Regions from separate parts of the Dehalogenimonas alkenigignens genome, predicted to be linked through region 2. Evidence: riboswitches for the same ligand, from Rfam matches in the RefSeq annotation. Region 2 holds a riboswitch; the other holds the start of a gene.
What was found. A riboswitch is a leader RNA that binds a small molecule or an ion and turns the genes downstream of it on or off. The one in region 2 is predicted to bind cyclic di-GMP.

Region 1 (15,974 bases), 550 kb from region 2:
GCCGCGGGTGGTGGTCAGGAATCCGCTGCGGAATCCGATGAGGCCGCGGGTGGGTATATGATATTCCATGCGCACGTTTCCCATGTCGTCATGGTGCATATTGGTCATCCGGCCTTTGCGCTTGGCTAGCATTTCAGTCAGGTCGCCGATGCACTCCTCGACAGTGTCAACGGTCAACGATTCCATCGGCTCCATCACTTTGCCGCCGACCGTTTTGGTTATCGCTTCCGGCTTGGATAGCTCCAACTCATAACCCTCGCGTCTCATGGTCTCGATGAGGATTGATAAGTGAAGCTCGCCGCGTCCGGAAACCAGGAAGACATCAGGCGAATCCGTATCCTCGACACGAAGCGATATGTTGGTCTCGAGTTCGCGATACAGACGAGCTCGAAGCTGTCGTGAGGTGCAGTATTTGCCTTCACGGCCGCCGAACGGTGAGGTGTTGACACCAAAGGTCATTTTCACCGTAGGTTCGCCGATGGTAATGCCGGGCAGGGCTTCCGGCTGCTCCTGGCTGGCAATGGTATCGCCGATGCTGACATCTTCCATACCGGTCACCGCCACAATATCGCCTGCTTCGGCTCTTTCGACTTCCAGCCGGCCGAGGCCCATGTGAGTGAAGACCTCATTCACGGTGTAGCGATGGTTTACGCCGTGCTTATCGATGACCACGACCGAATCCCGGGGAGAGATGCTGCCGCGGTGGATGCGGCCGATGGCGATGCGTCCTTTGTGGGTGGAATAGTCCAGATTGGAAACTAAAAGCTGCAGCGGGCCTTCCTCGATTTCCGGCGGCGGTATGTTTTTCAGGATACATTCAAAAAGCGGGACCAGGTCGGCGCCTGCGGCATCAGGATCGGTAGTGGCGTAGCCGCCTCGAGAGGTCGAATAAATGACCGGGTAGTCCAATTGAGAATCCTCGGTCGCCAGTTCCAGGAACAGATCCTGGGTCATCGCCAGCACTTCCTTGATGCGGCGTGTCGGCCGGTCCATCTTGGTGATGACCACGATGGGTTTTAATTTCTTGTCCAGCGCCTGCTTCAGCACGAAACGCGTCTGGGGCATCGGCCCGTCGACCGAATCGATAAGCAGAAGGCAGCCCTCGGCCATATTCAAAACGCGCTCCACTTCGCCGGAAAAATCGGCATGGCCGGGAGTGTCGATGATGTTGATCTTGTGGCCGCGGTATTCCACCGCGGTATTCTTGGCCAGGATGGTGATGCCTTTTTCACGCTCCAGGGCGTTGCGGTCCAGGATAAGTTCGCCGACCTCCTGGTTCTCGCGGAAAACGTGGCTCTGTTTCAGCAACACGTCGACCAGGCTGGTTTTACCATGGTCGACGTGGGCGATGATGGCTATATTACGGATATCGTCGCGGTACTTGGGCACAAAATCTCCTTATAAAACGGCACGGCAGAATACTCGGTGGACGCAAAAAACGACGCCTGTCAAAAGCGTCTAGAGTCGGAAGCGGCGGCGCCGCAGCGAGGCAACAGACCGAAGCAGGTACATCTAATCTATATTTTAACGTTTATTAGGCAGGATGACAACCTATCTAAGTTGACTGCTCTGGTTGCAGTATTAACCGAACCGGTTGTTCGGGATATGTATTTGGCCTCCAGCTTGCGTGTAAATCGATTATTCCGGTGCGCCGCCGCTGCCTTTCCCATATAATTGATCAAAATATTCCGGATAGAGTTTTTTGGCACAGCTAGGGCAGATGCCATGGGTGAAGTCGGCGCCTGAATGTTCGGATATGTAATTCTCCACAGATTGCCAGAAACCCTTGTCATTGCGGATTTGCTTACAGCTGGCGCAAATTGGTATCAGACCCGAAAGCACTTTAACCTTATCCAAAGCCTCCTGAAGCTTACGGATAAGCTCCTGCCTCTCCGCTTCAGCTCCGGCTTTATATAAAGCCATTTCCACTGAAGCCCTCAGGTCAGCTTCGTTGAAGGGCTTGGTCAGGAATCCCAGAGGCTCGGCGAGTTTTGCTTGAGCGAGGGTTGCCGGGTCGGCATACGCGGTCAAATAGACCGCCGGAACCGAGAACCGGCGGCGCAGCTCCCCAGCCGTGGCTATGCCGGAATGCCCGCCTTTAAGAACGATATCCATAAGTACCAGATCAGGTTTAAGTTTTTCGGCAATCCGCAGCGCCTCTTCGCCGGTGGCGGCCACCGCGACCACATCGTACCCCATGCCTTCAAGGCTGCTCCTGATATCCTCCGCGGTGATGGCCTCATCCTCAACCACCATTAACCTGGCTTTAGCCATTATTGGGTCCTCCCTGCTCAAACACGAAACTGAATTCGGTGCCTGCGTCCCTCTTAACGGTCATTTTGCCGCCTAGCGGATGCTCGGCCAGCGCCGTAACCAGTCTCAAGCCTAACGAGCGGCCGCCGCGGGCGTCGAAGCCTTCCGGCAGACCGATCCCGTTATCCTTGACTGAAAGCGAATAGCGGCCGTTTTCAAGTTTCAGCGATACTATAATTTCCCCCCGGCGGCCGTCCGGGAAGGCGTATTTTAAGGAATTTGTAACCAGTTCATTGATGATCAATCCAATCGGCACGGCGGTATCAAGGTCGAAAGCCGCTTCGGTAATCTCCGTGGATATCCTGACTATGCCTGGCGACATAGCGTATGCGTGGCTTAGATTGTGGACAAGTTCCTGAGCATAGTCCCGGATGTTGATGTGCGCCAGGTCGGCGGATTCATATAGCTTGTTATAGACGAGGGACATGCTCTTGATCCGCTCTTCACTCTCGCGCAGCATCTGGCGTGTTGGTTCGTCGGAGACGAAACGGCTTTGCATCTTAAGCAGACTGGAGATCACCTGCATATTGTTCTTGACGCGGTGGTGGATTTCCTTGAGCAGCAGTTCTTTTTCTTCCAAAGCCCTTTTGATTCTTGCGGCCGCTTTCTTGCTTTCGGTGATGTCGCGGGCGATTGAGGAGAATCCGATGACTTTACCGGCAGTGTCGTTGACCGGGGAGATGGTGACGGCAACATCAATGACGGTTCCATCCTTGTGGTTTCTCAAGGTTTCAAATGAAACGCTCTGGCCTGACCGCCGGATTTGCTCCAGCACGTTATCAATCGAAGTAATATCGCCATACGGCAGCAACAGCTCGCTGGTATGGCCGAGCATTTCCTCCTCCGAGTATCCAAAAATCCTCTCCGCGGCTTTGTTCCAGCTGGTTATCCGGCCTGCCAAATCTCGGCCAATCATGGCATCGGCGGAGAACTCAACAATGGTTGCCAGCCTTGATTTCGCCTCCCAGGCTCTTTGCCGTTCCGTCGCGTCGGTAAAAATGGTCGCGAAACCCTGTTGACCCCACGGAGCGATGGAAATATCAAAATAGCGGTCGAGCGGCGGAAAGTACGTCTCCAAACGTGCCGGTTGCCCTGACAGAGCCACCCCGGCATATTCGGAAAGGTAAGGCGCTTCTTGAACCCCGTAGGCTTCAGTTGCTGTTTTACCCAATATTGCCTCGCGGTCTATACCCAGGATCCGCTCAAACTGGAGATTGGCATCGATGATCCGGTAGTTTACCGGATGCCCGGAATCGTCAAATATCAGGTGGTGAAGCGCGACGCCCTCAGCCATATTGTTATACAGCGACCGCAGGCGCGATTCGCTTTCCTGCAGGGCAGTTTCGATTTTTTTACGTTCGGTGATATATTTGATGATATGGACTGAACCGATACTGTTTCCGCCACTTCCCAGGAGCGGCGATGTTGAAATCTCGACGTGGCGGCCGAGCGCTGGTTCGGGAAATTCAGCCGTGGCCTGGCGGCACTCCGTCAAAGTGCACATGTGCGGGCATCCGGGTAGCGGCTTATCAGTGCCATGGATAATCTCATAGCAATGCCGGCCAACTAAAGAGTCGCCGGACACTCCGGATATTGCGGCGAGGGACCGGTTCGCCCTGACGATCCGATGGTCGGCGTCGATGATAGCGATAGCGTCGGTAATTGAATCAAATGTCGTTTCCCAATCGGAGGCGGCTTTTTTCAATTGCGTTTCGAACCGTTTCCGCTCGGTAACCACATCAAAAACGGCAACGAAATATCCGGTTTCCGGACTATACACTGAGATATCAAACCACATGTCGAGACCCGGCAGATATGTTTCAAAAACTTCCGGAATGCCTGTGGCGGCGACTCTACCGTAAATCTCAAGTAATTCCGGGTTAGTTTGATGTATTCCCGGAATTACCTCGGTAACCCGTTTTCCTATGACATTCTTAAGCCCGGTCAGTTCAGTAAAAGTTCGGTTAACGTTAAGGTAGACAAAATCAACCGGTAAATCATCTTCGAGAATAATGCGGCAGTGAGAAAAGCCGTTCAACATATTTTCGAACAGCGAGCGATACAGCTCTTCACTCCTGGTCAGGGCTTGCTCCGCTGCCTTGCGTTCGGTGATATCTTTAAGAAAGATCACGCGATTTCCGTTGGAGCCATTTTCGCCACCCAGGTCTGTAATCCCGGCTTCCAAATGACGGCCGGTGGGCGTCTTGAGGCACAGTCCGGCTGGAGTTGAAATATTTTCGGTGACGGCAGCAAACCAGGACGCTTCACTCGTCAGAGACTCCAGCCGCTGGCCGAGGGAGATCGGCTGGCTTGTCTCAATCATCATCACGGCTGCCCTATTAAAATCAACAATCCGGTTATGTTTGTCGATTATCAGCATGCCGTCAGGGATCGCGTCCAGGACAACGTTGTAGGCAACCGGCATGATATCCAGCAGGCGCCACCGTAAAATCGCAAAGAGAAACAGCAGGCCGGAAAATGAGAAGGCGACTCTGGTCAGATCGAAGGCAGGCAGAGGATTAATGTCGAAAACGTAAAGAAACCCCATTACCCAAGGCACTATCGCGCCAATAACCACCAGCGCGGTACGCGGTTGGAAATCCTTGTTTGCGTTAAACGCGAAACGGACGACGAGCAGGCTTCCAGCGAGAACGCACAGGCTCGTGTAGCCAATATTGGAGAACCAAAACCAGGGTCCATGAATATAATAAATCAAATTTGAGCCTGCCGGCCCCGGCTCGAAGGACGTCCAGATCAGGCTGTGGGCTTCATTGGAGGCGGTCAATATAAGAGTTAAGACGGGTATGATAAATGCCAGGCTGACATTTCGTCTGGTGATCCAGCGCTGCTGCCCGGTGTAAGCCAGCGCAAATATGACGAAAAACACCGGCACGCTCAAACCGCCGATGTACTCGAATTTGGAAAGGAGAACCTTCACATCGGTGGCTGTTGCCGACACTTCCAGCATGCCGAAAAAACACCATAAGGAAGCGGCAGCCATTAACCATGAAAGCCAGTAACCGGCGTCTGTTTTGCGCCGTCGCCAGGCCGCCGTACCGGCGATGGCGCAAATGACAAAGGATAGGAAGTATACAACGGTATAAGGAGTGAGGATGAACGCAGCTGAAACAGGCGGCATGTTCAAACCTTCATGCCGGTGGCGGCTGTGTGATATCAGGTTGATAATTCATTAATCTGCCTAATATTATCATAGCCCGCCAAACTGTCAATATGCCGGCCAAGCATGAAAATTGATTATTTCAGACGCAGCATTGTAGCCCCGTCGCCGCCCTGATCACGCGGGGCGGCGGAGAGTGAGGCCACCAGTGGATGCCTGGCTGCCAGTTCACGGACAATGCTTCGCAAAACCCCGGTGCCGTGCCCGTGAATCACACGAACTTCCTGGAGACTGGCGGAGGCGGCATCGTCTAAGAATTCGTCGAGCATGGGTGACACGTGTTCGGCCCTTCTGCCTCGGAGGTCAAGTTCCAGCCTGGCGTTTCTGCCTGAAGAAAGGACCTGGACCGCCGGCCTGGGATCCTTTGATTTTCCGGTCAACCTGGTAACGCCTTCCCTGCCCAACTTAAACCGCAACGGGCCGGAAGACACTTCCACCTGGCCGGTTCTCTCATTTTGTGAAAGTACCACCGCTTCGACCTCGGCTTCTTTCAACCAGACGCGGTCGCCTGCTGTGAGTTGGCCTTCGTCTGTATCCGGTTTAGCGGAGTCCGGCGCCTGCCAGATCCCCTTCTTCAACCGTTCCCTGACGTCTTCTGACACATTCCGCGCCATTAAAAGAGCCGCTTCAGATTTCTGGCGCTCCAATGCGTTCCGGGCCTGCTTCAGATCTTTTTGAAGCGCCGCCACTTCTTCGATGACATTATCTCGGGCTTGCTGGATGATGGCCTGTTTTTCTTCTCTATGTGTTTTCAGTTCCAACGCTAATGCCTGGTTCTGCTTCTGAAGAAGTTCCTTTTCACGTTCCAGGGTTTTTTCAATATCGGTTAGGCGCTTTTTTTCAACCTGCAGTTCAGCCAGAAGTTGTTCCAGCTGGCGGGTACCTTCAGTCAGCATCGCCTCGGCCTGCCCGATGACCTCGGCTGGAATTCCGAATCTGGCGGCGGTTGCGATGGCGTTGGAGCCGCCGGGCATTCCGAGGGTCAAATGGTAAGTTGGAGCCAGCGTTTGAGGATTGAAATCAAACGAGGCGTTTTGCATACCTGGAGTCACGTGGGCGAATACTTTTAGGTCGGTAAAATGAGACGTCGCCCCGCCGATCACTCCTTTAGCCAGAAGATGCAGCAAGACCGCTCGGGCGATCGCCGAACCTTCCTGGGGATCGGTGCTGGCGCCGAGCTCATCGAGCAGTACCAGGCTTTTTTCCTTCAGGTTGTTGAGGATCCGGGCGATATTGCTCATGTGGCCGGAGAAGGTAGATAACGCCGCCTGAACGCTTTGTTCATCGCCAATATCGGCGAAGATACCCCTGAAAACCGGCAGCCTGGTTTTCTCTCCGGCCGGTACAGGCAGCCCTGCCTGGGTCATGAGGCACAGCAGGCCAATCACCTTCAGCGCCACCGTTTTGCCGCCGGTGTTGGGGCCGGTGATGACTAAAATAGAAAAATCTTTGCCTAACTCGATTGACAATGGAACCGCCCCGGCTCCCAGCAGCGGGTGACGGGCGGTGTCAAGCCGAATCATAGCCGGGTCGGTCGCTGAAGGCTCATAAACCTCGACCTCTCGGGCTCCGGCGCGCTTGGCGTATCCGGCTTTGGCCAACGCGAAATCGATTTTGGCCGCGGCGCCGAGGCCGTTTTCAATGGCGGGCGCCAGTGCCCCCACCTGAGCCGAGAGCTCGGTCAGGATGCGCTCAATCTCCCGCATCTCCTCGATTTCAAGTTCTTTGAATTCATTGCCGAGATCAAGCGTGGCGAAAGGTTCGACGAAGACTGTTGCGCCTGAATTGGAAACATCATGGACGATGCCCTTGATTTCACCTTTATGCTCCGCCTTGACCGGGATGGCGAACCGGCCTTCGCGTTCAGTGATAATGGGTTCCTGGATAAAACGGCGGGTATTATCCGACTGGATGAAATCCTGGAGGCGTTCCATGACCTCAGATCGTTTCGTCCGCAATCGGAGCCGGATAAGGCTCAATTTTTCGGAGGCGTGCGGTAACAGGCTGCCCTCCGGCGAAATGGCTTTGTCCAGGTTCTTTTCCAGATGGGCAAAATCACCGATGTCCAAGGCGGCCTGGTTCAACAGCGGAGTTGAGACTGCGGTCTCATCCAGTTTGCTTTTCAACCGGCGCAGAAGACCGAGGGATTTTCGGATTTCTGCCAGGATTTTCGGCTCCAACACCCGTCCCAGCGCGGCATAGCGCGCTGGTTCTGCTATGTCGGACAATCCGTAAACGGAGAATCCAGGCTCCAGTTCCAGGAGACGCCGCGCTTCCGCGGATTCGGCCAGGCGGCGTTTGATTTGGTCAAGCTCCGACGACGGCAGTAGTTCAAGCGCCTGGGCGCGGGACATCGTGAAAGAACAATAGCCGGAGACGATTTCCCTGATACGGGGGAATTCGAGGAGGGTCAGATCTTTCTCATGCACGGCCGTATTGTATCACCATAGATAACCCTGTCGAAACGGCGGGGTCAATTGGGCAATTATCATAGTACTAAATACTGGCCAACATGCGGCGCAAACGGTACCAAATGGTGATTATCAAGCGCCCGCCGCTGCGTTAAACTCCTATCTGACTATATCCGAAGCGTGTCAAACCGGTTAACGCTTCGCATCCTGCCAGGAGGAATAAGATGAAAATTCTCAAATTGGCCATCATGGCGGCTTTGGCCTTGATCCTCTCAACGCCCGTCGCCGCACTTGCCGCGGCACAGCAATACGATGGTGAAGACCTTGTTGGGCAGGACACAATCCTGGTAGCTTTCCGCCCCGGCGCCGCGGCCTCCGACATCGCCGCGCTCCACCGCCAGTCCGAAGCTCATGTCTCCGACACCATCCCCGGCATCGGTGTCCAGGTCCTGACCTTCAGCCCCGGCAAGGCCGCTGGCATGCTCAAGGTCTACCAGAACAATCCAAACGTCCTCTACGCCGAATATGATTACACCGCCGCTGCAGAAGATGTTCCCAACGATCCTTCGTTTCCCAGCCAGTGGGGTCTGGCTAAGGTCAACGCTTCCCAAGCCTGGTCGGTGACCACCGGATCGGGCGCAGTGGTTATCGCCATCCTGGATACTGGCATTGACATGAACCACCCGGATCTGGCTGGCAAGATCAAAGGCAGCATCAACTTCTCCACCAGCGCTACTGAATCAGATGTCAAGGGACACGGCACCCATGTCGCCGGCATCGCCGCCGCCATCACCAACAACAGCCTGGGTGTTGCCGGATTGGGCTACAATGCCTCGCTCCTTAACGTCAAAGTACTGGGCGATGACGGCTACGGCTCTTATTCCGGCATGGCCAAGGGTATCATCTGGGCGGCGGACAACGGCGCCTGTGTCATTAACATGAGCCTGTCCGGCACCTCCGCCTCCTCTACCCTGGAATCCGCCGTCAATTACGCCTGGAACAAAGGCGTGATGGTGGTCTGCGCCGCCGGAAACAATGGCAATTCGACGCCGGTTTACCCCGGCTATTATGCAAACGCTGTCGCCGTGGCCGCCACGGATTCGGCGGATAGACTGGCTTCCTATTCGGATTACGGCAGCTGGGTTGACCTGGCCGCGCCGGGTTCAAACATCTATTCCACCTTAATGAACGGCGCTTACGGCTATAAGAGCGGCACCTCGATGGCGACGCCTTTTGTTGCCGGTTTGGCCGCTCTGGTTATGTCGGGGGTTGCCGATACCAACGGCAACGGTCGGCTCAACGACGAAGCCCGTGACCTGATCGAGGCAACCTGCGATAATATCGGCGTCAGCGGCATCGGCGGCGGCCGGATCAACGCTGCCCAGGCTGTCGCCGGTTTGAGCCAACCGACAAATGCGGCACCGCCACCCGCCACCGAACCTGAACCCGGGACGTCACCAGCGCCAGGCACTGAACCCATCGAAGAAGGACCTGTCAGCGAACCTGAACCGGCGCCCACACCCGCGCCAGTCCCTGAGCAACCTGTGGTGAAGCCCATGTGGGTGGACGCAGTAACCTTCACCGTCAGTGGGAAGAATCTGGTCATCAAAGCCAAGGTTATTAGTGAAGCCGGTACTGTTGCCGGGGCAAGTGTTTCGGTGACAATTACCACTGGAAGCCAGTCGTGGCAGCTCAAAGGCACAACTGATAGTGCCGGATTGGTGACTTTCACCTTGTCCAAAGCCGTCGCCGGGACATATTTAGCCAGCGTAACCATGGTCTCCACGGATGGATATGAATGGGATACGGATAACGGCATCAATCTGGCGTCCTATATTCTCACGTCACCAACTAACGGAAAAAGCAATAAGTAGCTAACAGCTGAGATACCAAAGAAGAAGCAGGGAGGCCGAACGGCCTCCCTGCTTCTTTAGTCTGAATCGTGGATTTTTACCTGTTAGGGCTTTTTACCTTTGCCGGGATTGTCTTTCTCATAGCCGGGGGTAGGATCAGCCGGTCCTGGATCCTCAACCTCGCCGCCCTGGTTGTTGGCGTCATCGAGGTCGGACTGGAGATCTCCCGTATCGCCGCTGACGAGGGCGCTGTTGACTTCGTCGATGATGTCCTGTTCACTCATGCCGTAGTCTTCGCCAAAATAAGCGGCGTTCAAAAGGGCTGCTACCGCCTGCCGCAGCAGGGTCTTGGCCCTGCCATACTCACCGGAGCCCCCGAAATTCAAAGCTTCGAGCAGGGTGCTGTCGCCGAGGTTGCCGAAGTCGCCGAGATCGAAAATACCGCCTAAGGCATCGCCGGTGGAATAACCGGTCCAGGCATCAGGATGGGTCTTCCAGAATCCGGGGCTGAGACCCTGACCGTCACCGGGTTCCTCGTCATCACCGCCGCCGCCGCCTACGACAGTCACAGTGGCGTCATCTGACTGCTCGGTTTCAACAATTGTAGCTGTATTCGGATAGGTTCCTTCTTCATAGAAGGTCCTCTGGTAGGTGACGAAACCACTAGCGCTGAAAGCTCCCAAATTGCCGGCGTAGCTATCGGTTACGTGGATCGTATCGTTGATTATAGTGGTGGGAGCGCCGAAAATCACGCCCGCGGTGGCTGACCCGCCTCCGACCGTACCGGTGGTCGTCACGGTCGCGGTGTTGACACGGGAGGCCGCATCCGGCAGAGCGGTGCTATACGTACCTTCAAGAGTGGCGCCTGATGCCAGAGCGTACGGGAAGGTGACCCCGAAATCGACCGTCACATTGCCGAAGCCGCTGATTACATCGGTGGCGCTGGTAATAGTGGCGGTGAACGGGGTGTTATTAGCGATGGTCACGGTGCCACTGACAGCCCAATCGCTGTCTACGGGTTCGCTCTTAGTGAGCGTGACGGTGTAAGTGGAAGTGGCGGTCTGGCCGACCTCAAGTGTGTCGAGGTCCCAATTATCCTCGTCTACAGTCTTGACAATTTCCCAGGTGAAGGTCCGGGTGAATGAAGTCACTGCGGTTTTGGTTACGGTCACTTCATAGTCGAAGCAGAATTCTATATGGCTTAGATTTGCCCACTTGCCGCTGGGAACCACCGGAGCATGGAGACCGGTATCACCAAAGGATTCCGGATCGTAATAATATACGTTGGCATCCGGGCCACCCTTGACGATAACCGCATCCATACCAAGAGTTGAAGTCCAATCGAATGCCTGTCCGTCCGGAGTGTCGTAAACCGTGATGGTTACGGTATTGAAGCCATCAATGTTGTATGTCCCGGAGTTTGGCGGGTCAACCTTAAACCCGAAATCACATCCGAGACTAACCGCAGTCGGGTTGCCCTCCGTAAATGTCGGGTTTGCCAGTGCCGGCACAGCCACAGCAACGGCCAGTATAGCGGCAATGCCGGGGATCAAGAACTTCTTTAGAGCTTTCATAAAACTCCTCCTTTTTATGAAAATAAAAACCGGCCATATTTCCACAAGCCGGTTTCACTACTTGCTCCCCGCCGTCCAAGTGATCCAAATACAGACGGCGGTTCAACGCTTCCTGATCATCAGAATTAATCTAAGACTTTATACTCGGTTGTTCGTACCTCCGTTTTGACCCTGCGATGCTCACATCCCCTGAAGGTCCTGTCCATACGTAAAAATACGTAATTTCCATTCAACACAGGGGTGCGCATTTCCTCTTCATCAATGTAAGGCCAAATATGGGTTGAGTCAAGATAACCTAAACTTACTAAACCTTACCAGAAGTAGGTATACAAGTAGACATAAAAAATTAAGTGGAAACTTGGAAGATATTTGCTGATCAAAGACCTGAAAAGAATGGCGACCCCGATGGGATTCGAACCCACGATCTCCACCGTGACAGGGTGGCATGTTAGACCGCTACACCACGGGGCCGCGCGAAAAAAGAGTGTACCAATTCACGCCTCCAGGTGTCAACAAGTTGGAGGCTGTCTTCCTTCCAATGAATCGGTATCCGGGTTGTTGTTTGCCCATATACCTTGTGCTATAATACCCAAGTTCTTGCGATTACAAGCAAAAATTGGGAGGAACAATACTATCGCTGTTAAAGAAAAGAAGGTCCAGCCGGTTACAGAGCTTTTACGCTCCAGGACTGAGCCGGTCCGCAATTACGAATTGGTAGTCATTTACCGCCCTGAATTGGTGAAAGAGAAGCTCGACGCCGGGCTGGATCACATCGCCAAGCTGGTGGCCGAAAAAGGCGGCTCTATCGCTTCGACAGAGCCGTGGGGCAAACGGAAACTGGCCTATCCCATCAAACACCAGACCGAGGGCATCTATTTTCTGGTGAAGTTCAGTGCCGTATCTTCTCTAACGAAGAAGATCAACAATGACCTTCGTCTTTCAGAAGACGTGCTGCGCCATTTGATTATTTGCCCTGGTAAATAGGTGTACTCGTCGCGCAGCTGAGGAGACGTATTCATGGTCAGTCTAAACAAGGTCATGATTATCGGCAACGTTGGCGGAGATCCGGAGATGCGGTTTACGCCCAGCGGACATCCGGTGACTTCGTTTCGTGTGGCTGCCACCAGAAGATGGGACTCTCCCGATGGGGAGCGCAAAGAAGAAACCGAATGGTTCAGCGTGGTCGCCTGGAACAAGCTGGCTGAGCAGTGCAACCAGCTACTGGCAAAAGGCCGTTTGGTTTATGTTGAAGGCCGATTGCAGACCCGAACCTGGGACGGCCAGGACGGTCAGAAGCATTATAAGACCGAGGTAATCGCCAGCACCGTCAACCTCTTGGATAAAAAGCCCGCCGCTGCCGATGAAACCAGCAGCGCCGAACCCGCCGGTGATATTACGCCGGAAGATATTCCCTTTTAATAAGTAAATTACAGATCGGATATAGGAGTAAATAATTGGTAACTTCACGTGATTCAGGCGCTCGGCCTCAGGGACGTCCGGGCGGACGTTTTGGCGGGCGCGGCCGTTTCCAGCAGCGGCGTAAAGTGTGCGCTTTTTGCGCCGATAAAAACATCATCATTGATTACAAAGATACCGCCAGGCTTTCGCGGTATATCTCCGAGCGTGCCAAGATTGATCCGCGCCGGCGCAGCGGCACCTGTGCCAGGCACCAGCGGGCGTTGTCGGAAGCCATCAAGCAAGCTCGGATCATAGCCTTGCTGCCGTTCGTTCCGGAGCATATCAGAAAATCCGGCACCTCCTGGATGATGAGCCCATCGGCTCCGAAAGTTGCCGAAGCCGCTCCAGAAGCTAAGACAGAAAACGTCGCGCCGGCGGTGACTGCGACAACCGAAAACCCGGCAACGGCGTAAACCACTCCTGAACATCAAGTGAGGATATAAAGTGCCCAAAAGGACTTACCAACCGAAAAAGATTCCCCGCAAGCGGGAACATGGTTTTCTTGCCCGAATGTCCAGCCGGGGCGGCCGCGATGTCCTGAAATCGCGCCGGGCTAAAGGCCGCAAAAGGTTAATTGTCGTCTAGCTTCCACCTTTCTCCGGTAATAGCTGGCGGAGGGTGCATGATTCGTGAAACACGTCTTAGAAGACGGGAAGATTTTCAGAGGGTGCTGTCCGCCGGGCGATCCAAATCCGACTCATTGCTGATACTAAAAACAGCGCCGGGCAGCACGGAGTCAAGCCGCATCGGTATTGTGACCAGTAAAAAACTCGGTTGCGCCGTGGTCCGGAATCGGGTTCGCCGGCGGCTTCGGGAGATATTGCGGAAGGCTGAGATTAAAAACAGCATCGACGCAGTATTTATCGCGAGATCATCTGCCGCTTCTGTGCCTTTTGCCGAGCTGGAGGCCAGTGCCTGTAATCTGATGAAGCGGGTTGGGCTGGTTAGCAGTTGACGATGAAAAGAGTGGCCCTGGGATTGATCAGGCTATATCAAAACAGCCTTTCAAAGGTATTGCCTCCGTCTTGCCGTTTTCAACCAACCTGCTCCCAATATACCTTTGAAGCTATTGAACGTTTTGGTCTTTTCAAAGGCGTTTGGTTGGGCCTGAAACGGTTGGGGCGCTGCCATCCTTTTAACAAAGGCGGTTACGATCCGGTGCCGGATCGCGCTTGAAGGAGACTAGGTTGCGGAATATTTGGAAAATCGGTTTGATTATTGCCCTGATCGCCGCGCTGGCCGTCGGCGGCAGCGGGTGCACCGGAGGGCAGAGAGCTCTGGGTTGGAGCGGGGTGACTCTGGCCGGCAGCGAATTATATTGTGGCACCACTGACGGCCGGTTGATCTCGCTTAATTCCAGCACCGGGACGGTTCGCTGGCAGGTGAATCTGGAAAAGGCTACCGGTATCTACGGTTCTCCGCTCGTCGTCGGTGATACTGTTTATGTGACTTCATACGGAGGCAGGGTATTTGCTGTCAACGCCGCCAGCGGAGCTCTAAAATGGTCGTCGCCGACGCCTGAAGAAGTAAAATTACCGGACGCGGTTATCAGCGGGCTGGCTGAAAACAACGGGCGGCTTTTCTACGGCAGCACCGACGGATCGGTATATGCCATCAGCGCGGCCGACGGCAAGATTGTCTGGAGTTTCAAGAACGGCGATAAAATTTGGGGTACGCCCGTGGTCGACAGGGGTGTGGTATATATCGGTTCGTTTGATAAAAAAGTCTACGCCATCTCAGAGGCCGACGGGCGGGAGTTATGGGTTTTTGAGGCTGGAGGCGTCTTTACTTCAGCCCCGGTTATTTTTAACGATACGGTGATTATCGGCTCACTCGACCGTAATCTTTATTGTCTGGACAGCGCTACCGGCGCCGAGTTATGGCGCTTCACCGCCGGCAAGTGGTTCTGGGGCAGCCCGGCAGTCATTGGAGATCAAATCTACGCGCCAAACACCGACGGGAGCGTTTATGTCCTCGGAGGCGAGACGGGGCAGTTGATCAAAGAACACGATTTCGGAAGCTCGTTTGCTGCTTCGCCATCCATTGTGAACGGCCAGTTAGTCGTGGCGGCCGCGGAGGATGGTAAAGTCGTTGTTATCGACGATGATTCGCAGCAAACCCGCGAACTTGCTTTACTGGATACTACGGTCAGAGCGCCCCTGGCATCATCCGGCGAGATCGTCTTTATTCACAGCCAGACGAACGAAACAATTTTTGCTGTTAACGCATTGACCGGCGCCCGTGTATGGGAATACCGGGTGTCCTAAAGAGGTAATTGAGTGAGTATTGGAGATATCTGGGATCTAACTATTCTTGACCCGTTGATCAACGGGATGATCTGGCTTTCCAGTATCCTTTTCAACAATTTCGGGTTGACGGTTATCGTTTTGACCGCCGTTATTTTCGCGGTGATGTATCCGTTGACGATGAAGCAAATGCGCGCGGCCAAGGCGATGCAGGAATTGCAGCCGAAACTCCAGGCTCTTCAGAAGAAATACGCCAAAGACAGGCAAAAGCTAGCCCAGGAACAGATGCAGCTGATGCGGGAGTCCGGCGCCAGCGCCACCGGCTGCCTTGTCCCGATGGTAATACAGATGCCGATCTGGATCGCTTTGTATCAGGCCATTATCAGGGTGTTAGCGGTAACGCCAGAAGATTTCCTGAGCCTTTCCAGGCATTTATACGACTGGTCCGTGGTCTATGAGACCCTCCCGCTGAACAGTACCTTTCTTTGGATAGACCTCTCCACTCCGGATTACATTCTGGCGCTTCTTGTGGGCGCGGTGATGCTATTACAGCAGAAAATGACCACGCCGCAGTCTGCGGACCCAAAGGTTGCGGCGCAGGGCAAAATGATGCTCTTCATGATGCCGGCGATGTTTGTCTTCATTTCGATCACTTTCCCGGCCGGCCTGGCGCTGTACTGGCTGACATCAAGTATATTGAGGGTTGTGGTCCAGTTCTTCGCCACCGGTCCCGGCGAGTTGAAGCCCTGGTTTCAGGGTTTAATGAGCAGGTTGGAGCGGGATCGGGGATACAAAGACCGTGTTTTGAAAAATGAAAAATCACCTGAACCAGCCACGCCTAAAGTGGTGGTTGAACAGGCTGAGGAGATTGTGAATGAAGGAAATCGAGGTAAGGGGGCGGACGGTGGAAGAGGCGGTAGCCCGCGGCCTGGAACGACTAA
Region 2 (15,974 bases):
CCGGAGTATTCTTCACTACGGACGCAGGCAGGGCTGCGACGACAAGGCTGGTCTGGATATTGCAGTCGGCGAAGCCGATGTTGGCGAGGGCTTTAGCCTGCTGCGGGTTGGCCTTGCCGGTCGAACCCAGGATGGGATCCAGGGCGACATCGTCACCGTCCTCGTTGTAGGCGCCGAGCACCGAGCCGAGCATCTTGATGGCCGGAATATCGGTACCACCGAGGATAGCAGCGATCTCAGCCGGGCTGTAGCCAGCGGGCAACGGAGCTCCGCCGGGCATGGCAGCGTTCAGCAGGGCAGCGAGAGCCTGGTTAGAAGCGATGATCCTGGCCTGACACAGAGCGCTGCGGTTGGAACCGTCGGAGTTCTTGGCGTTGTTAGCCCAGAATACACCCATCAGGTCGTTAATGTTGGTGATCTGGCGCCAACCGAGATCAATGAAACCAACATTATCGTTATCAACCTCATCACCGGTGTAGTTGTCGAAGATCATCTCGGTGAAGTCAAGGTGGGTTGACCAGAAGCCCTGAGTACGAGTGGCCTCATTGACCTCAACGAAGACCTCGGCGTACTCAGACTGGTACTGCGGGTAGTCAACGGTGTTGCCGAACGGATCCTCGCCGTGGCCCCAGGTGGAGAAGGTGGTGTCCTGGGTGATGGTCACGTAGACGATCCAGGTCCAGGTTTCACCTGGCTCAAAGATGCCGTCGCCGTCATCACCGGAAGTCGGGGTAGAGATCGGCGAGAACGGGTATTCGACATCATTAGCCAGCAGATGAACATGGGCATCGGTCAGGTTGACATCGCCGTCGTTGGTGTCCGAGATAGTCAGGGTGACGTTGCCGTCAGCAGTGGTCTCCCAGACAAAGTCGAACAGGGTCATAGTGGTGTGCGGCCAGTAGTTGCCGAAGTGGTTGTTGTTGTCAATCTGGCTGGAAACCAGGGTGACCGCATGACCGTTCGCGCCCAGCAGTTCAGTGCCGGTATTCAAGCCGCCGGCCAGAACCGGGGTAGCGGGGTAGGACTGGTAGTACGGCGTACCCAGTTTGTCCTGCATGACTTCAACGACGATGTACTTGCCGGGATTGACGGTGAAGGAGTAGGCGCCGTTGACGTCGGTCACATCAGTGAACAACGGGCCAGCGTCATACTCAGCCTGGTCAAGCAAGCCGTTACCGTTGGTGTCTTCGTAGATGCGGATGGTCCAGCCTGAAAGCAGGACTTCATCATCGGCGTTGCCGAGGATGTTATCCACGCCGTCAGCATCACGTACACCATCAGCGTCGTACTTATCGTTGAACTTGTAGCCGGACTTTTCAGCCGTGGTCCAGTTGCCAAAGTCGTTGCCCGTCAGGGCAGCGCCGGAGGTGAAGGTCTCTTCGTGATAGCCGGAGACCGGGTAGGACTGCGTCCAGCCAGCCTGGGCTACTTCCTTGACCTTCCAGGTGCCAGGATTGATGCCGGTGATGGTGTAGGTGCCATCAGCGGCGGTGGTGGCAAAGGGCTCATTAGCGTCCTTGACGCCGTTGTCGTTGTAGTCGACGTAGATCACCCAGCCAGCCAGACCGGTATCTTCGGCGTCCTTGTCACCGTCGGCATTCATGTCTTCAAACTTCATGCCGCTCTTCGAAGCCGTGGTCCAGTTGCCAAAGTCGTTGCCGGAATAAGTTTGACCGCCAACGAAAGTCTCCTCGTGGTAACGGCCAAACGCATCTGATGTAGCCGGATATGAGGCAAACCAGCCAGCCTGGAGTACCTCTCTAACTCTCCAGGTTCCCGGAGCGACGTTGTTGATGGAATAGGTGCCGTCACCCGCGGTTACAGCGGAGGGTTCCGTGGCGGCGTCGAACACGCCGTTGTTGTTGTAGTCAACATAGATGGTCCAACCGCCGAGGCCGGGTTCGCCGTTGTCCCAGACCCCGTTGGCGTTCAGGTCATGGAACTTGGTACCAGTCTTAGTGGCGAAGGACACATTGCCGAAGTTGACGTTGTGCTGCATAGGCGCAGCGTCGGTTAGGGAAACAATCCAGCCCCATTCGGCCAAATGAGCAGGGCCGATAGCGGCCTTAATATTATTCGGGAAATTGTCGATGAGGGAAGAGTTAGCGCCCGGTGGGACGTTTCCAACGTTATAAGGAAACGTCTGTGTCCAACCCGCAAGGGGTGGATCACCAGGACCCACATGCTCGCCAATGTACCATATCCCTTCGGTCAGGTTAGGGAATGAGTAAAAACCATTGGCGTCTGTGGTTTCGTGGACATCAATAACGATTCCACCTTCAAGGACCGAATACATATGAATGTCCCAACCCGGAATAGCGGGTTCACCAGGATCCCAAATATGATCAGCATCCCGGTCCTCGAATTTGTAACCGTCAATCAACCCCACCGGCTTGGGCGGGATGGGGATGGGAACGTCCTGCTGGCCGGTGCCCTCAACTTCCAGGTGCATATGCCCGGACGAGCCCGGTTGATAACCTGAGCCGTTCTGCACGGAAGTGGGCCAGGCGTCGGTGGCATAGAGGTAACCGCCCCACTTTGCCAGGTCAGCATCGGTGGCATAGAAATCTTGCAGAGCGTTAGACCAGACGAAGGTGCGAGACAGGTGCGCCTGGTAGTAGATAACGATAGTGTTGGAATCTACGGTGACACCGCCCTTACCGAGGATGTCACTGGGGTGAATAATGAAAACGTGCTTGTCGGTCCCCGGTGCGACATCAAGATCGCCGAGGGGGACCAGGCTGCGGTTAACCTGTTCATTTGGCAGGTTAAGCAACGCGAAGTTGGTCCACGCCCACTCATCTGGATCATTCTGACCCAGCTGGGCGCCAGCGATATTATTCGCCTGGGGGCCGCCTCCAGAAGTTGGGAACCCCTGAAGGTCAGTCAGGTCGGTGGTGCCAACCTGGATGCCCCTGATGAGATCAACGAACATACCGTTGGCATCGTGGAAGTCAAAGGAAAGCACGATGTCGGGGAAATTGGCCAAACCAGGGTAATTTGTCTGGACGTTAGTAATGACGAGTTTGTAAGGTACCCACTCGCCCTCCGCCCATTGGTTACCAAGGTTGCCGCCGGTCCAGCCGGCACTATAAGCGCCACCGCCACCTACAGTCACGCGGTAACCATTAAGACTGAAGTTGGTGGCCTGTGCGCTTACCGGCACTGCCAGCGCGGGAACGAGTACCGCCGCCACGGCGGCCAGTACCCCCGCAAATACAAGGAATTTCTTAAAGACCCTTTTCATGTTTCAAACCTCCTCCGTTTGCTCGTGTCTCGGGTCAGGGGCTGCCGTTTTGTGCCGTGTACCTCACCTGCTTCCTCTAAGAAAATAGAAAAACCGACCTTTAATCCCAGGCCGGTTTCACTACTGGCTCCCCGTCCTCCAAGTGACCAGTTACGGAGGGGCGGATTATCGCTTCCTGTCAGGCGGATATATGCAGTCAAATCCCTTTGTGCCGGTTCTCCCCCTTATACTTCAGGATTGTAACGGGCGGTAAAGGCTTTGCGGTATCCGTATGTTTACGTAATTTCGCATATGCGGTTACGTAATTTCCATAGATGCCGCGGGCGGCGGTTTGTCCTCCTCCAAAAGAAAAACCGGCCTCTCCCAAGCCGGTTTCACTGTTGGCTCGCCGGGCCCCAAGTGACCAAATTGGGGGGCGCCGGGTCACAGCCTCCTGGATATTCCATACTAAGGCTGCGTATAGGTGAAGTCAAGATGACTAAACCTCACCAATCCTTACTTTTTGAGGGTATTTTCAGAAAGGGGCTGATAATCTGATGGTTTATACCTGGTAGTTATTACAATACGTTATTGTTTATCGGGTTGCGGGGGTATGAAACAAGCATTTGAGGAAGGGGGGAGGGGATGGGTGGTGGGCTACGGTGTACGACAGACAGAACTCCGGTGTTTGAGATAGTGTTCGATGCCCTATAGCAAGCCGGTTCGAGTCATGCTTATGCGGAGCCCGAGGAACAATAGGTAGTCCTGAAAAGAGTATTTGAACACAATTTCTACCTGACGATTTTGGATTTCATGACATGGTCGAGATTGTTTTCAAAATCCGGGCAATGTCCTTGTGCCGGTTGCAGAGTGGTGAATTGCCTTTTGCCAAAAATCTTGCCCCCTAGGGTGTTTTGTCGCAAAAACCATGTAATATAGGGGCACATTTTTGGTGTTGACCACGGAAACTTCAGTCGGATACTGCTGACCAAGATAACCTAAAGACGAGAGTTGATGCCGATAATGATCTAAAAGTGACCTTGTGCGTTGATTAGGCAAAGCGTTAGCTACTAGTTTTCGCCATTTCCCATCGTCCCCAAAAAATTGATCCAATGAGGTCGTGTTCGACTCGATCGCCCGTTTAATCCCTCCGATTTGGAATACGAGGATGATGTCCACACGGCGGGATCCTGTTAGAGCCCGAAGTGTCTTAAAATCTATATCCCACGTGAATGGGTCGATGAAGGCCAGACATAAAGCATTCGGTGGGATGAAATTGACGATCTTGTTTATGATTTCACTATTATTACAATTCCCTGGAAGGATTAGTTTTTCACTGGCTGCGTTAATGGACTGGGATCGGGCGTTCAACGAATTGATATGACTCTCATCTGAATCGACAAAAACATAATGTGTAAAAGGAGGCATTTGGCTCAGAGCAATCATTGGCGATCCTTGAATTGTTTCCCCGGTACCGCGAACAGTACACAATCCGGGTCCGGCAAATAGGTCTAAATAGACCGTCTCAGGCCACCGGCTTTTCATGCCGTTCGTAAACAATGAAGAATAGTACCTTAAGTAGTGGAGTTTATTTTTTGCCCATGGGCCCAATTCTAAGAGGGGGTAGCCGTCTGAATTTGGTTTTGACTTACAGCGATCGCACACGATTCCTCCAGACGTCGTTCTTTTTATTGGCTACGATTTCATCAAGAGAATTTCGGGTAATTCCTTCCACAACTGGCCATCCAATAGTGCAAGTTGTTCACCTCGTTTGTTCCTGGTACCACCAAGCTGTTTAAGAAAAAACGGGAGCTTGACCAGGGAGCATTGATCGCGTATCTCCCTTACCCAGTTCAAATCCATAGTGCGTGCGCCAGGCCCACTCTCCCCTCCTACTATCACCCAATCCAAATCCTCAAGTGGCAAATTCAGTTGACCTAACAATGGCTCACAAGACACAAATTTCACTGCAGCCGGTACTTTTTTCAGCTTCTCAAGGCGCCAAATATAATCCTGATTCTCGACGGTTACGCCCATCAAGAGATTACTTGGCCATGATAAATAGGGTGAGATTTCTAAAAGACGTGACGCCCGTTTCGTAAGTATCTGAAACCTGTGCCAAGAAGCAGTACGGATCGTTGTAAATACAGCTTCGATAAATTCGAGAGGTATTTGCTCGTGGAAAAGGTCAGACATGGAATTGACAAAAATCTGAGTTGGGCGCTTCCAACTCAGGGGGAGGCCAATTAAATCATCATGCAGGGTAACCCGAAAACCATTTGTGTATCTTGGGTTACCCATACATTTTAATCGATTGGCGAACCTTGCGGCATAGCAATGGGCGCAACCGGGTGATATCTCAGAACATCCGGTCACCGGATTCCAAGTCGCCTGTGTCCATTCGATAGATGACTCAAAAGACATTAATACCGCCTTGATCAATCGAGCCATTTTAACACTTAAAGGGACAGCCACGCTAAACCTTGGGGCCGTACCTTCATCGGCAGTGATTGTTAAGTCAATCGCCCCGAATCTTATCGTTCGCTAATCCTCAGGGGGTGTTTTATGTAGACACCTTGGACCGGTTTTTGGATACTTACGCGCGACTTTAACCATTGCCAAATAATAACTACATTGTTGTCTTGCTTGCTTAGTAGCCTCATTTTCCATGCATGTACGACAATTCGGCATGTCAAGACATGTGCAACCTCCGGGGTGATTTTTCCCAGCCATATTTCTCCAAGTCCCAATTACGACTAAGTGCGTCCTCTTCGATTAAGAGTTCTGAACCATGAGGAGAATTCTTGTCTCGTCATCGTAGAATTGATGGTTTGTACAGGAGCAGAGGCCGTTGCGTCTACATTTTGAACTTCCATCAATAGAACTTGATCTTCGCATGAAGTGCCAGCTTTTGAGTAGTTTACAAGAAATAATTTGGCCCCAATGACTTGCGAAAGTTTCCAAAGAGATATAAATTTCATTGAATTTTTCATGAAATACCTGTTAGGATGGCTAGATAAAGGTGTAATCCCTCTTGTTGATTGTTTTTCCTCACAAAGTAGAAATTCCACAATGACATAGCGTTTATTTTCATGATCCCATTGAATTCGATCAAAATTGATTGCGTATGTCGGATCGCCAGCCAACATTTCTTTTACAAATTCAACAGCGCTAGAATCTTCAGATCCTAATGGTTTACTTTCATTTACCATTCTATAATCCCTCATTGAATATCATTTAGGATAATGCGAATATGAGTTGATGTGATTTAGGTTCTTTTCAACCATGTTTCATTAGATCATCGATCGTTCTAGCTACAACGAATCTCGCTGGGTTATCAATAACCGCAATAGAATCAAAATGTACTTTACCACACTCAATCTTGGCGCTTTCTTTGTCGCGTAAGTCCTCTGTAAAAAGGCTGCCCTTGGTTTCGACCACAAAGTAGAGACGTTCGGTGTCATCTTTATCAACTAACACAGCCCAGTCCGGGTTGTAGCTGCCCAAGGGAGTCGGGACTTTGAACCAACCAGGAAGTTTGGCGTAGACTTTCACGGCTTCATTCTTTTCAAGACCTTCGGCGAAAGTGCGTTCGACGCCGGATGAGCTATAAACGACGTGCTCATAAACCGACTTCTCGGAAGCCAACATGTTTTTGAGATACCCGGTCAGTTCTTCTCGTTCAAAGAGCTCCTGAGCGTAATAGTATTCGTTTCCTAGCCGCCGGTATTTTATACCATCCACCAAGGCCAAACGCTTAGTGTGATTGATCGAATCAGTCGCTAGCTCAATGAACTGCTGAGGATTGTGTTTAAAATCATCCAGACGGCCACTGTTGGTCAAGATGCGCACCAGACTTCGGCGAGTTAGCTGCGTCTTGTCCTGAAGGTCCGTCAACAGGTCAGGTAATTCGATATCTCTTTCTTCAATTGTGATCGGTGCCGCGGCAGCCGTTTCCTCCGATAAGACGCCACCTCGACCGATAGCTATGTCGGCCTTACGAATTTGAACTCTCGTCCTAGTAATTGGTGGGCAGTCTGCGAGCGCCCTTGCACATTCCGTCACCAAGTTATTGTTATCAAAATGCACTCGATAGGTGGTCTTGTGCTTAATGCGATCCCAAAGAGCCTGAAACTCTTCGCTATGAAGGACAGCCTGACGCGTCTTCACCTGCATACGTTCGTCCGCATTCTTGATATCCAGTTTGCCTGCCAGTTTCCGCAGGATATCCTTTACTTGTGCGAGATGCGGTTGAAACGGTTCAGGGAGCTCCAGCGTATCCTCTTTTAGCACGATACGCAGGGAGTCCTGAACTTGCCCTTTGGCGTCCACATACCCGGCTTCCTTCAAATGTAACCAGAGGATTTCGGATTGTGCTACACCAAGCGCCGCAGTTCGTCCATCTTTGTCCATAATCGGGAGAGCGGCGAACTGATGCTTCTCCACGGTACCAAAACGGATACCGGTGTCCTGCTCAATTTCCTTTTGGAGATTTTCGGCGAACTGCTCATATCCTTCTGTGGCGATGACGGTAAGTGTGTTGATGTCAAAACCGCGCAGGCGCTCGCCTTGCTGGTTCACGCATAGGCGCAATCCGCGTCCGATTGTCTGGCGACGTTCTCGCTCGGTACCAATATCACGTATGGCGCAAATCTGGAAGACATTCGGGTTATCCCAGCCTTCCCGCAGTGCGGAGTGAGAAAAGATAAATTTCAGCTTCGTGTCAAGACTTAATAGCTTCTCTTTTTCCTTCATAATAAGGTTGTAGGCACGTTCAGCATTTTCACGGTTGCCTTGGTTGTTTTCGGCGGTATCTGTCCATGTTCCCTTCTTATCAATGGAAAAATAACCGTCGTGTACTTCGGTAGCCTCCGATTCTAAATCCACGTCACGAAAAAGTGTGCGGTATTTCGGTTTTGCGACAGCCTTGCGATATTCTTCTTCGAACGTGACGGCATACTTGCCCTTAACCGGTTCGCCATCGTCGTTGTATCTGCGGTAATATTCAACCCTATCGATGAAGAACAAAGTCAGGACTTTGATCCCCTGCGGTCGCAAGCGTAGTTCCTTGTCCAGATGTTCCTCTATAGTACGGCGAATCATGAGCCGTTTGACTTCATCGCTCGCGATATCCCCGATGACTTCGCCAGGGCGCAACGGTTTCTCCAAGTTGCTCAGTTCGAGGTATTCGTCGCCGATTTTGCATCCAATGTTTTGTACCAAACAATCCGCATATACAGCTCGGCCTGCAACCTGCTGAAGATCATCACCCGGCTTGACACTAACTTCTTTCCGACTCACTCCCGTCAGTTCCTGCACGTCAAGTTCGACTCTAGCGGTAAAGAACCCTCGTTTGTTACTCGTGGATATCAATTTTACGTAACCCCGGTTGTGACCGCCTTCAACCTGGAGGGAGGCTACTTCGATTTGCTTGACTAATTTCCGCTCATAAGCGTCGACCGCGTCCAGACGGTACACCATGTGATGCTTATCAACGTGAGTGGCAGAATACCTCAATGTGCTTAGGGGGTTCATGGCTCCCAATGCCTCTTTGCCGCGCCCCTCCAGGCCACCGTCCACGCTTTGAGGCTCATCCACGATTAGGATCGGCCGGGTAGCCTTGATGAGGTCAATAGGCTTCTCTCCGCCAGTCTTCTCGCTGTCCTTGTAGAGATTATTCACATCTTTCTTATTGATTGCGCCTACCGTTACCACCATAATCTGGATATGGGGACTGGTCGCAAAATTCCGCACCTGGCCGAGCTTGCTGGAGTCATAGAGGAAGTATTCAAATGGAGTATTGGCAAAAAGGCTTTGAAAATGCTCTTCAGTTATCTGCAGCGTCTTGTACACACCCTCTTTAATGGCTACAGACGGGACGACGATGACAAATTTAGTGAAACCATACCGCCGATTCAACTCAAAAATCGTGCGTAGGTAGACATATGTTTTTCCGGTGCCAGTCTCCATTTCAACCGTGAAATCGCCAGAGGCCAGAATCGGAGATGGTCTGAGACCATTCCGAAGTTGGATATCTCCCAGATTCCTTAGTATTTCGTCATCCAGGAGTTGGAGACGGTTGCCTATACCTAACTCATTCTCCATTCCTGGCAAGCCCAGTTGATCGGTCGCAATTTCCCGGGTAACGGTAAACTCAGTACGACAGATTTCTTGGCCGCGGAATAAATCGCATACTGCTTCGATAGCATCATGCTGATAGTCTAGGTTTGGCTCGAATTGAAGTTTCATCATCATGGTTTTAGAGACTCCTCACGTTTTCCAGACCATATTGATCGAGAATCGCAGTGAGGTTTGTTTTTGACACGTCGTCAGCGAAGGCACTATCACGGAAAACAATTTGGACTTCGCCCGCCGGCGCTAGTTGCTGGTGCCACTCCACGATACCGAGCGAAAGCGGCTCGACTTCGGCGGATGTGATTTGGGTATCTAGGCAGACAATCAGCGTGCCAGCGCCGATACTATGTACTGTCTTCCCCGCAATGGTTTTATGCTCGATTGGCACAGTTAGGTCAAGCCCGAGCTTTAGCAGCAACTCGAACAGGATATCCTGCTCAGTACGATCGGTTTTGATGTGTTCAGCATGCGCTTCTAAAGTCGCCGCCAGGTTGTCACGGTCCGGTTCCCATGCCCGGATATTGCTTGAATCGAGTTTGAACACGCGGAAGCCTAAGTCACCCATAAAAAGGGGGGCCTCGTCTCGTATTTTTTTCGCGGTTCGACGAAGCCGTTCTTTTGTAAGTTCTGCGATATTGTGTGGCTTCGCAAGCTTGTCACAGAAATTCGCAGCGATTTTTTGGCCATTTTCTTGAGGATTAAGCGCTTCGGGCAGCTGGATAAGAATATATCGACGCATACCATTATCATTTGCGTTCTGAGCCATGACCGCGTGGCCAGTTGTTCCGGAGCCTGCAAAGAAATCAAGGACAACGGCATCTTTATCGGCAAAATCCAATATCCGTTGAACTAAGCGTGTTTGTTTAGGATTGTCGAAAACTTTCTTCTGCTCAAAAAGGGCAAGAACTTCTTTCGAGCTACTTGTCGGTAAGTCAAACCATATATCGTTAAGTAGAACACTATCAGAAGGTGGAACGTAATGCTCTGGATTTCCATTCGATGAAAGCCTGATGAAGTCCAAGTCATCATCAATTCGTTCCATATAGTACGTATCAATTTCTTCTTGTGTTATCGCTTCTTCGGTCTTTCCAATTGTTGATAACATCTCTTGAAAATTACGAACTGCGATTTCACTGCGTGATTGTGACCAACGCCATTGTCCAGTCTCAGGTGTTATCCCGAGAAGTTGGTAGCGCATAGTTGGACGATCAGTTCCTCGCCAGTGATTATTCCAGCTCCCAGAGCGTGTTTCGTCCAATGGTCTGCGCATTTGTGGGAATCGATAGTCTGAACATTTGGAATATATTAAGATAAACTCGTATCCACTACCCAATTTGTCCCAGGTGTTAAACTGGGCTTGAACGGACTTCGCTCCCCTCCGAATAACCACCATATTACGGTAGTTCTCTTCTCCAAAAATGTCATCACACATTTTCCTCAGGTTTGCTATTTCATTATCATCGATGCTAATAAATATCATCCCGTCATCCCTGAGTAAATTCCGAGCCAACCTCAGGCGCGGATACATCATGTTGAGCCAATCGGTATGCCACCGCCCAGATGCTTCGGTGTTGCTTGTGTTCTTCCGGCCGTCCGATTCCATTTGTCCAGTTCGCATGAGATAGTTTTTGATGTTGTCCTGAAAATCATCAGGATAAACAAAGTCGCTACCAGTGTTATAGGGCGGATCAATGTAAATTAGCTTCACTTTCCTGGCATAGCTCTTCTGAAGAAGTTTGAGAACTTCGAGATTGTCGCCTTCTATCATGAGATTTTGTGTAGTTTCCCAGTCAACGCTATCCCCCGGGCACGGACGAAGGGTGCCTGAAGAAGGAGTCAAGGCAATTTGGCGGGACCTGCGCTTGCCAAGCCAGTTGAGACCGTATTTCTCCTCGGTTTCATCGACCTTACCGCCGAGGAGTTGCTTGAGCACGTTGAGATCAACATTGCCCTCTGTGAGGGCTTCAGGGAAAAGGGTTTTTAGCTCGGCGATATTCCATTTGATGATATCAGTCGATTTGGTTTCGGAATCCTGGGTGGTCAGTTTCTTCATCTATTCGTCCTTTAGGCTCGCAACGATGGCGGCCAATTCCGTTTCCATCCGCTGGATTTCAAGATTCAATGTCACGCGGCGGCTAACCTGCTTTTCTTTTTCTGCCTGGGCTCGAAAGAGGCCAATATTATGTTGGATTCGAGTTAATTCATCGAGGCTCTTACGCAGGTTGGCCGCCTTCACACCGAAGATCGGGCGCACGAATTCGCCGGTTTGGCGGGCAGCCTCCATTGCAGAGACACAGTCGAGCCATCCTTGATATAAGGTAAACAGATTGTGACCGGGCAGACTCGACAATGCCAGACTGGCTAAGAACGCGGATTCGTCACCGGTAAGCTCGTCCGGCTTGAAAGGTGCGGTGCGGCGTAAATCTTCGATAACGACTTTGCCTATCTCACCTTGAGACCAGCGCTTATGGGCGAGTGAAAGATCGATAGCCTCGTCCTGTGAAGCGACAAGCACTACTGGATATGGAATGGCCCGATGGATCAACTCGACAAGGCGGGGCGCTTTGGCGGATACGCGGAGTTTAACCGAGAGAATGGCGATTTCAAGATATTCGCGAACATCATCCCGAAATGAAGGAACCCCGATATTAGTTGGCTTTAGGGCCGCAACCCAGAAGAGTTCGTCGATGCCATCTTGAATCAGGCGTTTATCCGCGACAGTTGGGAAATCCTGTTCCAGCAGCAGTTTTTTAGGCACCCGCTGGTCAAGGCGGGCTTCGGATGGTATCGAGAAAGCGTTGATAACCGCGGTCAAGCTCATTTGCTCGGATTCTCCGGAACCACGACAAGGAACGCGATCACCTCGAAATCATTGATGCCCTGGAATTCGCCTTTGATGGCATACGTACCGCCTGGTATGAACAGGCTGGCTAGGGCACGTTCTTCTTTTTTCCCGACAATGGAGGCGATGGCCGCCGACAGCAACCCCTGGGCAACTCTCATGTCAAAGCCGTTTTTGGTTGCCTTTTCATATGCCGAGCAGGAGACGGCATCGGGAAGATCCCGGCCGATACAAAGCCGTTTCAATCGGTCGAGGACCTGGCGGGCTTGCGTGAACGGAAGCAGAACCGCTCCGTCCTCCCCTACATGAACAACATAGTTGGGTGCAAGCGGATAACCGGGCTCGATGGATTTTAATGCGTTATCGCCGACAACTCGCAGACAGAATATGATACCCGGGGGTATAGACGCCTCCCCAACCTCCTGGGAGGTGGTAACCGCCATCGCCCCAAAAGGATAGGTGTCCAGTTTGCCGGGGTGATCTTTCATGAAATCGGCCAGATCGGTGCGAAAATCGTTGAGAGTGAGGTCGGCGATAGAAACGCCGCTACTGAGGTCTTCGAGGTCAATCACCGCGTCTTGTAGCTTGAGGAGCTGCTTGCGGCGGTATTCGAGGTCGTTCATCTGGTTGCCTGACTGATGCTCGATGATGTTCTCTTCTCCGGTAGCTGAAATATCCAGCAGTACCATACGCCCGCTGACGCGCTGTTCGAGGTTGATATATTCCTCCAACTCCATGTTGGGCCAGAAATTGACCAGCTGGATAACCTCGTTTGAAGAGCCGATGCGGTCGATACGGCCGAAGCGTTGGATGATGCGAACGGGATTCCAGTGGATATCGTAATTAACGACGGTATCGCAATCCTGGAGATTCTGACCTTCGCTGATGCAATCGGTCGCTATTAGTAAATCTATATCGCCCTCGCAGGCGAAGTCTACCGGACGTTCCTTGGAGCGCGGTGAAAAGGCGGTGATGATGCTGGTGAAATCCTTGCGGAGCCCTGGGAGAGTGGCCTGATTATGGCCAGCACCTGTGACAAGGGCTGACTGCAGCCCCAATTCCTCTTGGGCCCAACTCGAGAGTTCTTCGTAAAGATAGTGCGCGGTGTCCGCGAAGGCAGTGAACACGATGATCTTCTTATTACCGTGGTTCAGTGGCCGTCTGCATTTATTCTCGATCACTTCCCGAAGCGCCTTAAGCTTGGCGTCGCGCGCGGAATCCACCTGCTTGGCGGCCGAAACGAGTGTGGCCAATCGGTTGCGGTCCTCGATGAGATCCTGTTTCCAGCGGATCAGGTCAACGTCCTGTAGGAGTACTTTTACTTTCCTTCCGACTAGCAAACTCTCGAATGAAGTGTCGTCCATATCCACATCTTCGATATCGATTTCATCGATCGCTCTCTCATGATTGTCAATCTTGGCTAATGTTGCGTTTACGTCTTCGATCTGGCGAGAAACGGTAAGCGCGAACGAAGTTACGGAACTCTCCATACGTTTGAGAACATTAATACGGAGCAAATGCACCAGGCTCTCTTCCCGGTCGACCTGGCGGAAGAAGCTCTCGCCCCCACGTATGCGTGTACTGTACTTGGCGTCATAAGCTGCCTGTTTATGTGGTAGTACGTAGCGCAATGGTGCATAGGCGGCGAGTGTGAGACGCCGAATTTCGTCATTGATCTCTCGGATCGACCTAAATTCACCCGCGCTGTCGACGTCCGGCTTTATGTTGATCGGTTTTAGCCGTTCCGGGAAACGACCGGTCTCGTCAATGCCGTAGTATTTTTGTATATGTTTTCGCGAACGAGCAATCGTGAGTAGGTCAAGGAGCTTAAAATAATCGAAACCGAGCATGTCGATAAGCAGCGAAGGCCTGCGCTTGTTTTCTTCTAGACCCAGCCAACGATTGAATTGGAATTGCGCCTTCCCTACCGTATTCTCGATGCTGGAGATGCCGTGTGTCGATAGCGCCATATCATCTGACTCGGTAATGAAGGCAATCTGGTTTTTCAAATCTGCCAGGCGGTTATTGACCGGAGTGGCGGAAAGCATCAGCACACGGGTTTTGACACCGTTTTTAATAATGCAGCGCATGAGGCGGTCGTAACGCGTCTCGCGGTCGTTATGCGTGGATTTGTTTCTAAAGTTGTGGGATTCGTCGATTACAACCAGGTCATAATTTCCCCAGTTGATGTGTGCTAGATCGATATCGCCGGAAGTCCCATTATCGCGTGAAAGGTCAGTATGATTGAGGACGTCGTAATTAAATCGGTCAGAGGCTAATATGTTGCGGCGATCATTGGCTTTATACAGCGTCCAGTTGTCGCGCAGGCGCTTGGGAACTAGCACTAGCACTCTGTTGTTACGGAGCTCGTAATACTTGATTATGGCGAGTGCTTCAAAGGTTTTACCTAGGCCGACGCTGTCGGCGACGATGCAACCACCCAATCGCTCCAGTTTGTCGATAGCCCCAATAACCCCATCCTTTTGGAACTTGTAAAGTTTCTTCCAGACAACCGTATTGCGAATGCCAGTGGCGGATTTAACAACGCGTTCCTCATCTAGTTGGTCCTCACCATTCTTAAAAAGGTGAAACAGCGTCAGGTAATAGATTAGCGAAGGGGCCTTCAGCTCTGACAGATCTCTCAGGCGAGCCAGAAATGTGTTCTTGAACTCATGCGAGGCTGGTAGCGAATTCCAAAGGTTTGTAAACCAGGAACCGAGTACGGCGGACTCTTCAGGAGCCTCAGAACATTGAATCAGGCTGAATTGATTACCTGGAGTAATCCCCAAACCCTCAGTGGTGAAAGGACAAGCTCCAGTAATTACACTCTGAGCCTTGTTGTCTGGTTTACGTACAATGAGGATCGACTGTGGTGGGGATGTTTTCACTCCGCGCAGGTCGACCTTGTCATTCACCCATTTGGCACACTCGCGTGCTAACCAGCGTTGCTGAAGACGATTTCTAAAAGCACGATCCGAATCCGAACCGGTCAATCCCAGTCCATCGTTAGTATTGGGCAGGACAAACCGACATACATCAAGTTTATCTAACAGGTCGTTCAACTCGGCAAAAGCAAAGAGGGAAAAACCAGAAGAAGAGAAGTCCAATGACGATTCCGGAACGATGGCACGCCGTAATTCATCTACTACACGATCGCTACCGGTGTTTTTAATGAGTTTCATTATTGTAAACTCCAAAGAAGATAGGTTAGAACTCGGTGTGTAACAATCCTATTTCTTCCTCTTACCACGCCTCGGCTCATTGTAGTTCGACGCAAATTTCGCAACTTCATTCTTGTCAATCAGCCACATATTGTGGATCTTTTTGGCTGGAATACGACCCTCACGACACATTCGTTTCACCGTCTCCCAATGAACGCCAAGGACTTCAGCTGCTTCGATTACATTGAAATAGTTATCAAGCACCGGCATAACATTTTCCCCCCTGAAGACCTATCGGTGTCGCAATATTACTATTGCGACACCGATAAATCAAGAGAGGAGCTAGACGAATAAGCCAGTAAGTTGTGAGTCCGATCTGTACAAAAAAAAGAGGTCCTGAAACAATTTCAGGACCTCTTTTTTAGCAATCGCTTTTTTACTCGATTAATCGTCAGATGCGGTAGTGCCGCTTTTTGATGTTAACGTATCAGGATTCTTCAAGAGACACCCTCGTTATTATTGGGGTACCAGGACGAGTTGGTCACCGCTTTCAATTCTTTTTCGCTCTTCAACCACGGCGCCAGTTGGTAAAGACTCCCGAACTGTCTTT

Region 1: linked by a shared signal. The riboswitch ahead of DEALK_RS06240 (hypothetical protein) and the one ahead of DEALK_RS08940 (hypothetical protein) in region 2 are both predicted to bind cyclic di-GMP.

Annotation. Positions count from the first base shown of each region.
Region 1 is NZ_KQ758903.1:1,174,724-1,190,697, forward strand. Features, by position in the region: gene typA (translational GTPase TypA) at 1-1,389, opposite strand, end outside; gene DEALK_RS06220 (response regulator) at 1,639-2,274, opposite strand; gene DEALK_RS06225 (histidine kinase N-terminal 7TM domain-containing protein) at 2,267-5,452, opposite strand; gene DEALK_RS06230 (endonuclease MutS2) at 5,569-7,920, opposite strand; gene DEALK_RS06235 (S8 family serine peptidase) at 8,127-9,776, shown strand; gene DEALK_RS06240 (hypothetical protein) at 9,860-11,329, opposite strand; cyclic di-GMP riboswitch class II at 11,367-11,449, opposite strand; tRNA gene DEALK_RS06245 (tRNA-Asp) at 11,724-11,800, opposite strand; gene rpsF (30S ribosomal protein S6) at 11,762-12,313, shown strand; gene DEALK_RS06255 (single-stranded DNA-binding protein) at 12,347-12,748, shown strand; gene rpsR (30S ribosomal protein S18) at 12,784-13,200, shown strand; gene rpmH (50S ribosomal protein L34) at 13,232-13,372, shown strand; gene rnpA (ribonuclease P protein component) at 13,410-13,742, shown strand; gene yidD (membrane protein insertion efficiency factor YidD) at 13,745-13,963, shown strand; gene DEALK_RS06280 (beta-alanine-activating enzyme beta-propeller domain-containing protein) at 13,975-15,054, shown strand; gene DEALK_RS06285 (YidC/Oxa1 family membrane protein insertase) at 15,121-15,974, shown strand, end outside; gene jag (RNA-binding cell elongation regulator Jag/EloR) at 15,908-15,974, shown strand, end outside.
Region 2 is NZ_KQ758903.1:1,721,510-1,737,483, forward strand. Features, by position in the region: gene DEALK_RS08940 (hypothetical protein) at 1-3,247, opposite strand, end outside; cyclic di-GMP riboswitch class II at 3,605-3,690, opposite strand; gene tcmP (three-Cys-motif partner protein TcmP) at 4,061-4,891, opposite strand; gene DEALK_RS08950 (DUF5131 family protein) at 4,922-5,677, opposite strand; gene DEALK_RS10010 (hypothetical protein) at 5,983-6,438, opposite strand; gene DEALK_RS08955 (type III restriction-modification system endonuclease) at 6,506-9,475, opposite strand; gene DEALK_RS08960 (site-specific DNA-methyltransferase) at 9,486-11,414, opposite strand; gene DEALK_RS08965 (DUF4391 domain-containing protein) at 11,415-12,182, opposite strand; gene DEALK_RS08970 (helicase-related protein) at 12,179-15,385, opposite strand; gene DEALK_RS08975 (helix-turn-helix domain-containing protein) at 15,434-15,634, opposite strand; gene DEALK_RS08980 (hypothetical protein) at 15,881-15,974, opposite strand, start outside.